2 regions of the Sphingomonas chlorellae genome follow, and region 1 is predicted to be linked to the other one. Evidence: riboswitches for the same ligand, from Rfam matches in the RefSeq annotation. Region 1 holds a riboswitch; the other holds the start of a gene.

The links. Region 1 has a riboswitch for glycine ahead of ACT3CF_RS00015 (L-serine ammonia-lyase). Riboswitches for the same ligand answer to the same signal wherever they lie in the genome.
Region 2: linked by a shared signal. The riboswitch ahead of gcvT (glycine cleavage system aminomethyltransferase GcvT) and the one ahead of ACT3CF_RS00015 (L-serine ammonia-lyase) in region 1 are both predicted to bind glycine.

The regions. Positions count from the first base shown of each region.
Region 1 is NZ_JBQXXM010000001.1:648-4,855, reverse strand. Features, by position in the region: gene ACT3CF_RS00020 (methyl-accepting chemotaxis protein) at 1-698, opposite strand, end outside; gene ACT3CF_RS00015 (L-serine ammonia-lyase) at 938-2,320, opposite strand; glycine riboswitch at 2,441-2,526, opposite strand; gene ACT3CF_RS00010 (NAD(P)/FAD-dependent oxidoreductase) at 2,626-4,208, shown strand, end outside.
Region 2 is NZ_JBQXXM010000005.1:243,608-247,815, forward strand. Features, by position in the region: gene gcvPA (aminomethyl-transferring glycine dehydrogenase subunit GcvPA) at 1-812, opposite strand, end outside; gene gcvH (glycine cleavage system protein GcvH) at 977-1,348, opposite strand; gene gcvT (glycine cleavage system aminomethyltransferase GcvT) at 1,352-2,524, opposite strand; glycine riboswitch at 2,699-2,791, opposite strand; gene ACT3CF_RS14605 (hypothetical protein) at 2,886-3,524, opposite strand; gene ispH (4-hydroxy-3-methylbut-2-enyl diphosphate reductase) at 3,670-4,208, shown strand, end outside.

The sequences.
Region 1 (4,208 bases):
ACCGTCTCCGATTCACCCGCGGCAAGCCGGTGGGCGACCTCGCCCAGCGTCGCGACGGGCCGCAGCACGCGCCGCTGCATCGTGATGAAGAAATGCCCGGCAAGCACGGCCAGTGCCAGCCCCACCAGCGCCGCGATCGTCAATGCCAGCGTGAATTCGTGCGCCGCCTCCTGCTTGATGGCGGCCTGTTCGGTGGTCGCGCGCTGGACGAGCGTGTCGATGGCGGCGCGATGGCGCGCATAGCCGGCGGAGAGCTGGGCATAGCTTTCGCGCGCGGTGCGCACGTCGCCGGCGGTCATCGCGGGGATGAACCGGTCTTCCAGTTCGCGCCAGAAGCCGTCCGCCGCCGGCGTGGCGCGCTCGATCAGCAGTTGCTTGAGCGGCGCGGGCAGCGGCGATTGCTTCCAATAGGCGATCCGTTCGTCGTCATAGCTGCGGTGCAGCGCGGCCAGCCGCCGTGCGCCGTCCTGGACCCGGCCGGGATCGTTCAGGATCAGCGTCGCCTCCAGATAGGGTTCGATGATATAGGCCGGCGGCGGCAGGATATCGGCGATCAGGTCGGCATTTTCCTGCTGGGCCTGCTCGACCGCCCCGCCGATGCGGATACGGTCGAGCCGCCAGGCGGCGAGCGACCCGCCGACCACCAGCAGGATCATCATCGCCAACGCACTTTTCCGGACGAACGCAGAGATACTCATTCGTGATTCCTCAACCCAGGAATCGCGGACGCAAACCTCCCCCTCGCTGGCGGTCGCGCGAACAAATCTGCCTCATTGTAGAGGCGTCGGCGTTGCCGAAGGCCGACGCCATGGCTCGCGGAAACTACCTAGTCGGCACGCCCTTGCGCGGCGGCGGGGGCGGGGCGGTGCCGGCCTGTTCCACGTGGATCACCGCTCCGGTTCAAATCACGCCGGTCGCGCGTGCCGTCTGGGCACGGTCAGCACTCGACGACGTTCACCGCCAGCCCGCCCAGGCTCGTCTCCTTATATTGCGAGCGCATGTCCTCGCCCGTCTGGCGCATCGTCTCGATCACGGCGTCGAGCGAGACGATATGCGTCCCGTCGCCGCGCAGCGCGAGCGCGGCGGCGTTGATCGCTTTCACCGCGCCCATCGCATTGCGCTCGATACAGGGAATCTGCACCAGCCCGCCGATCGGGTCGCAGGTAAGGCCCAGATTGTGCTCCATGCCGATCTCGGCGGCATTCTCGATCTGCGCGTTCGATCCGCCCAGCGCCGCGGTCAGCCCCGCCGCTGCCATCGAGCAGGCGACGCCCACCTCGCCCTGGCACCCCATTTCGGCGGCCGAGATCGATGCGCGCAGCTTGTACAGGAAACCGATCGCCGCCGCGGTCATCAACAGCGTGCGGCTCCCCTCGCGCGTCGCGTCGGGGCAGAAGGTCTCGTAATAGTTGAGCACCGCCGGCAGCACGCCCGCGGCGCCGTTGGTCGGCGCGGTGACGACGCGGCCGCCCGCGGCATTCTCCTCGTTGACGCTCAGCGCGTACAGGCTGACCCATTCGAACACCTGGGCGGGGCTCGCCGTCGCCGCCGCGCCCAGAGCTGTCTTCAACGCCTGCGCGCGGCGCCGCACGTTCAGTCCGCCGGGCAGCGTTCCCTCCTGCCGGCACCCCCGCGCGATACAGTCGAGCATCGCCTGGCGCACGCCGTCGACAAAGGCTTCGGTCTCGCTGCGCGCGCGGAACGCGTCCTCGTTGCGCCACATGATCTCGGCGATCGTCAGCCCGGTCTCCGCGCCGATCGCCAGCAGCTCGGCACCCGATCCAAAGGGGTGGGGGAGCGTCAGGTTGCGCTGGCCGGGGCCCTGCTCGGCCTCGCCCTCGACGCGGATCGCGCCGCCGCCGATCGAATAATAGACGCGTTCGATCGTGCTGCCGTCGGCATAATCGGCGCGGAACCGCATCGCATTGGGGTGCGCCTCCAGGAACACGCCCGTCTCGAAACGCAGGTCGTCGTCCGCGTCGAACGGCACCGCGCCGATTCCCGCCAGCCGCAGCGTCCGCTCGACGCGGATCTGCGCGACCTGCGCCGGCGCGGCATCGGGGTCGACCGTCTCGGGCTGCCATCCGGCGAGGCCCAGCAGCACCGCCACATCGGTGGCATGGCCGTGGCCGGTCAGCGCCAGCGACCCGTAAAGCGTGCAGCGCACGCGCTGCGGCAAACCGGTCGCGGTGGCGATGGCGGCAAAGGCGGCGGCGGCGCGCATCGGCCCCACCGTGTGCGAGCTCGACGGGCCGATGCCGATCGTGAACAGGTCGCGGACCGAAAGCGGCGCGGCGGCCGGGGCGAATCGCGAAGACAAACGGGGCACTCCTTCCAGGCCGGCCGTGCCGGCGGTTCGGATGCCCCCTCTGTCCTTTTGCCTGAGATCGTTATCCCGTCGGCGGGCGCGGGGCCTTGCCCTGCCTCTCTCCAGAGTATGTCGGTCAGCCGGTCCTTTTGCCTGAGAGTTTCCGGGGCGGTTGCTCCTTCGGCGCCGGCTGTGCCGGTCTCTCCCGTTCTGACCGTCACTTGATCGGGGGGATTGCGCGGCCAGTCAACCGCCTGCGGCACCGTGGTGCGACGGCCCGAATGGCGTCGCGGGCGGCTTGGCGTTATGGGGGGCGCATGCTCCGACTTTCCGAACTGCGACTGCCGCTGGGACACCCCGCGGAGGCTCTGCCGGCCGCCATCCTCGATCGCCTCGGCATTGCGGCCGACGATCTGATCGAATGGACGATCGCGCGGCGCGCCAACGACGCGCGCCGCAAAAGCGCGATCCAGATGGTCTATTCGATCGACCTCGTGCTCCGCGACGAGGCGGCGGTGCGCGCGCGCTTTGCCGGCGACCATAATCTGAAGCCGACGCCCGACACCGCCTATCGCCTCGTCGCGCATGCGCCCGCCGACTATGCCGGCCCGCGCCCGGTCGTGATCGGTGCCGGGCCTTGCGGGCTGTTCGTGGCGCTGGTGCTCGCGCAGATGGGGCTGCGACCGATCGTCCTCGAACGCGGCAAGGTGGTGCGCGAACGCACCAAGGACACCTGGGGGCTGTGGCGGCGCGGCGTCCTCGATCCCGAATCGAACGTCCAGTTCGGCGAGGGCGGTGCGGGCACCTTCTCCGACGGCAAGCTCTACAGCCAGATCAAGGATCCGCGCCATCTCGGCCGCAAGGTGCTCACCGAATTCGTCAAGGCGGGTGCGCCCGAGGAGATCCTGACCGAGGCGCATCCGCATATCGGCACCTTCCGCCTCGTCTCGATGGTCGAGAATATGCGCGCGACGATCGAATCGCTCGGCGGCGAATATCGCTTCGGCACGCGCGTCGAGGATTTCGACATCGCGACCGCACCCGACGGTTCGCGGGCGCTGCGCGGGCTTCATCTTCACGACGGCGGCTATCTCGCCGCGACGCATGTCGTGCTCGCGGTCGGGCATAGCGCCCGCGGCACCTTCCAGGCGCTTCACGATCGCGGCGTCTATATGGAGGCCAAGCCCTTCTCGATCGGCGTGCGGATCGAGCATCCCCAGAGCTGGATCGACCGCGCGCGCTACGGCAATTGCGCGGGCCACCCCGATCTCGGCGCGGCGGCCTATGCGCTGTCGCATCACTGCAGCAACGGGCGCACCGTCTACAGCTTCTGCATGTGTCCCGGCGGGCGCGTCGTCGCCGCCACCTCCGAGCCGGGGCGCGTCGTCACCAACGGGATGAGCCAGTATTCGCGCAAGGAGTTCAACGCCAATTCGGGGCTCGTCGTCGGCATCGACCCCGACCGCGACTATCCCGGCCATCCGCTCGCCGGCATCGCGCTTCAGCGCCGGCTCGAATCGGCGGCGTTCGTCGCGGGCGGCGGCACCTATCAGGCGCCGGGGCAAAAGGTCGGCGACTTCCTCGCCGGCCGTGCGTCCGAAAGCTTCGGTGCGGTGATCCCCTCGTACAAGCCCGGCGTACATCTCACCGACCTCGCGCAGGTGCTTCCCGACTTCGTCGTCGCCGCGATGCGCGAGGCGCTGCCCGTCTTCGGTCGCCAGATCGCGCGCTATGACGATCCCGATGCCGTGATGACGGGGGTGGAGACGCGAACCTCGTCGCCGGTGCGGATCACGCGCGGCCGCGATCTGCAAAGCCTCAACACCGCCGGCCTTTTCCCGGCGGGAGAGGGCGCGGGCTATGCGGGCGGCATCCTTTCGGCGGGTGTCGACGGGATCAA
Region 2 (4,208 bases), on a different contig from region 1:
CCGACGCCGAGCGACTGCCCCTCGCCGACGACGATGTCGGCGCCCATCTCGCCGGGCGACTTGAGCAGGCCCAGCGCGACCGGCTCGGTGACGACGGCGATCAGCAGCACCTTCTTGGCGTGGCAGGCATCGGCGAGCGCCGACAGATCCTCGACCCGGCCCAGAATGTCCGGATACTGGACGACGACGCACGAGGTTTCGTCGTCGATCGCGTTGATGAGATCGAGCGTATCGGGCTCGGGCGACAGGTCGGGCAGCCGGGTGTCGAGCACCTCGCCGGTGAACTTCGCCATCGTCCGGGCGACCGAGACATAATGCGGATGGAGCCCGCCCGACAGGATCGCCTTGCCGCGCCGGGTGACGCGGCGCGCCATCGAGATCGCCTCCCAGCACGCGGTCGAGCCGTCATACATCGACGCATTGGCGATGTCGCAGCCGAGCAGCCGCGCGATCTGCGTCTGGAACTCGAACATCACCTGGAGCGTGCCCTGGGCGATTTCGGGCTGATAGGGAGTGTAGGCGGTGAGGAACTCGCCGCGCTGGATCAGGTGATCGACGCTGGCGGGAACATGGTGGCGATAGGCGCCGGCGCCGAGGAAGAAGGGCAGCTCGCCGGCAACCAGGTTGCGGCGGGCCAGCGCGGTCATGTGACGTTCGACCGCGAGTTCGCTCGCATGCGGCGGCAGCCCGGCGATCGGGCCGGCGAGGCGGGCGCTTTCGGGAACGTCGACGAAGAGATCATCGACCGTGGCGGCACCGATCTTGGCGAGCATCGCCGCACGATCGGCCGGGGTCAGGGGGAGGTAGCGCATTCTCTACTCCAGCCCCTCCCTCTCGCGGGAGGGGTGCGGGTGGGGTGAGCGGCGGCGGGAGGACAGGCTCCCGACGTCGCCCGGCGGCGGGCCGTGGCGCCGGACGGCACCTTGCGGCCCACCCCGGCGCCCGTGCCCGTCGCGGGCGAGGCGCCGGGCAAGGATCAAAGCTTGTCGACGAACGCCTGGTACTTGGCCTCGTCCATCAGGCTGTCGAGTTCCGACGGATCGGACAGCGTCAGCTTGAAGAACCAGCCCTCGCCCTCGGGGTCTTCGTTGACCAGCGCGGGGTTGTCGGCGAGCGCGGCATTGCCCTCGATCACGGTGCCGGTGACGGGCGCATAGACGTCCGACGCGGCCTTGACCGATTCGACGACGGCGGCGTCGTCGCCCTTGGTGACCTCACGGCCTTCCTCGGGCACCTCGACGAACACGATGTCGCCGAGCTGGCTCTGCGCATAGTCGGTGATGCCGACGGTCGCGACATCGCCGTCGAGTTCGATCCATTCGTGGTCTTCAGTGAAATAACGGCTCATGGGTCAGCCTCCCTTTCTGACGTAACGGTGCGGGACGAAGGGCATCGCGACGACCTCCGCCTGGTGCTGCTTGCCGCGCTGGACAAGCGTGATCCGGGTGCCCGGCACCGCCAGCGCGGCGGGCACATAGGCCATGGCGATCGGCTTTTGCACGGTGGGGGCGAAGCCGCCGCTCGTCACCTTGCCGATCGTCGCGCCGGCGGCATCGACCACCGCCGCGCCCTCGCGCACGGGCTGGCGCCCGTCGACGACCAGCCCGACGCGCTTGGTCGCGGGGCCTTCGGCACGTTCGGCGAGAATGCGCTCGGCACCGGCAAAGCCGCCCTCCTCGCGCCGGCGCTTCGACAAGGCGAAGCCGAGATCGGCGGCGATCGGCGTGGTTTCGGGATCGAGGTCGTGGCCATAGAGCGGCAGCCCCGCCTCGAGCCGCAGCGAATCGCGCGCACCGAGCCCGATCGGCTTGACCTCGGGCTGGGCGCACAGCGCCTCGGCAAAGGCCTCGGCCACGTCGCCCGGGATCGAGATTTCGAAGCCGTCCTCGCCGGTATAGCCCGAACGGCTGACCCAGACCGGATTGCCCTGCCATTCGAAGGCCGCGGCCGTCATGAACACTAGCGACGCGACGCCGGGCAGCACGCGATCGAGCGCGGCCACGGCCTCGGGCCCCTGGAGCGCGAGCAGCGCCTGTTCGTCGAGATGGTTGATGACGACCTCGTCGGGCAGGTGTTCGCGGAACACGCCCAGATCGTCCCATTTGGTCGCCCCGTTGACGACCATGTAGAAGGCGCCGCCCTCGATCTCGAACGCATTGGCGTCGGGGAGCCGCGTGACCATCAGGTCGTCGAGGATGCCGCCATTGTCGGCGAGCAGCAGCGAATAGCGCATCCGTCCCGCGCCCAGCCCCTTGATGTCGCCGGGAAGCAGCGTTTCGAGCTGCGCATCGGCATCGGCGCCGGAAAAGAGGAGCTGGCCCATGTGGCTGACGTCGAACAGCCCGGCATGGTCGCGCGTCCACAGATGCTCGGCCATGATGCCCTCGTACTGCACGGGCATTTCATAGCCGGCGAAGGGCACCATGCGGCCGCCGCGCGCGCGGTGCCAGCCGTCGAGCGGCAGCAGCTCGAGCGGCTGCTCGGTTTCGGCCGGTTCGGGCGTGGGGGTTTCGGTTGCGCTCAAGCGACGGCACTCCGTAGGCAAGGGTTGGAATCGACGGCCACGGCCCTGACGAGCCCGAAATGCCGCCGCCCCCTCTGTCACGGAACCTGAGAGCTTTCCCCCGCCGCGTCGCCGCGCGGGGTTACCCCTTCGGTGGCGCCGCCCCTGACGGACGGCTGCGCTTTCCAGAGTGTCGTGGCCCGCGCGGTCCTCGGTGCCTGAGAGATTCCGGGGCGGTTGCTCCTTCGGCGGAGGCGGTCGCCCGCCTCGCTCTCCCGCGCTTGCCCATGGCGGTCGCCCGCCATCGACGCCGAACAGCCTTGGCGGTCGCGGCCGCCGGAGTCAATCGGGGTTGCGCGCAGCCAGCCCCGCCCGCCGGGCTTCAGCGCGTGAGGTTGTACTTGAGCTGATCCTCGGTCAGCTGGAAGCCGACCAGCGCCTCAAACGTCGCCGAGAGCACCGCCTGGCGCACGCTCGGCTCGTTGAGCGGATCGACCGCGGCCGCCTCGTCGCCCGCCTTGCGCTTTTCGGTCAGGCGGCGGCGGACTTCGGCCGGAAGCGTCGCCGCCGCATGATCGACGGTCGCGACGCCTTCGGCCCTGGCCTGGGCGCGCAACGCACCCTCGGCAAAGTGCAGCGTCACCTGCGCCACGCGCTTTGCCGTCACCTGCGACCCGCCGCGCACCACGCTGACGAAATAGGGGAGCGTCACGTCGCGCGCCGGCCCCGGCTGCGATCGGCGGCCGAGCACGTCGAAGCCGATCGTCGTCGCGACCTGCGGCCCTTCCGCGTTGCAGGTCGATTCGACGTTGCTGATCGATGCGACGACGTCGATCGCATCGGCGGTGCGGCTGGTCGCGGGGTTGAACAGCGTCACGTCGCCCGTGCCGACCGGCACCGCCACGCGCGGGCACGGGGTCCGAACCGCGGTGATCCCGCCTTCGGTGATGTCACCGGCCTTGGTGCAGCCGCCGGCGGCCAGCAGGAGAATCGCGGGGATGGCGAGCTTGGCAAGCGACACGGGGCGGGCACCTTTCAGCGAAACACGGGGTATTCGGAACAATTCGGCGAAGCAAACGGGCCACCCATTTGCATGGCGGCCCGTTGCGGCGCGCACCATAGGAACCGGCTTTCGCCCGCGCAAGCAATCGCGTAGAGCCCGGACCATGGACGAAGCCCGCAAACCCGCCCTCGAGCTGCTCATCGCCGCCCCGCGCGGCTTCTGCGCCGGTGTCGATCGCGCGATCCGCATCGTCGAACTGGCGATCGAGAAATATGGCGCCCCGGTCTATGTGCGCCACGAGATCGTCCACAACAAATATGTCGTCGACACGCTGCGCGAGAAGGGCGCGGTGTTCGTCGACGAACTCGACCAGGTGCCCGACGGCGTGCCGGTGGTGTTTTCGGCGCACGGCGTCCCCAAGGTGGTGCCCGCGCGCGCCGAGGAGCGCGGCCTGTCGTATCTCGACGCGACCTGCCCGCTGGTGTCGAAGGTGCATCGCCAGGCCGAACGCCATGTCGCGGCGGGCCGGCACATCCTGTTCGTCGGCCATGCCGGCCATCCCGAGGTGATCGGCACGTTCGGCCAGGTGCCCGACGGCGCGATCACGCTGGTCGAGACGGTCGAGGACGCCGAACGCGTGACGGTGCCCGACGCCGACCAGCTCGCCTTTCTGACGCAGACGACGCTGTCGGTCGACGATAC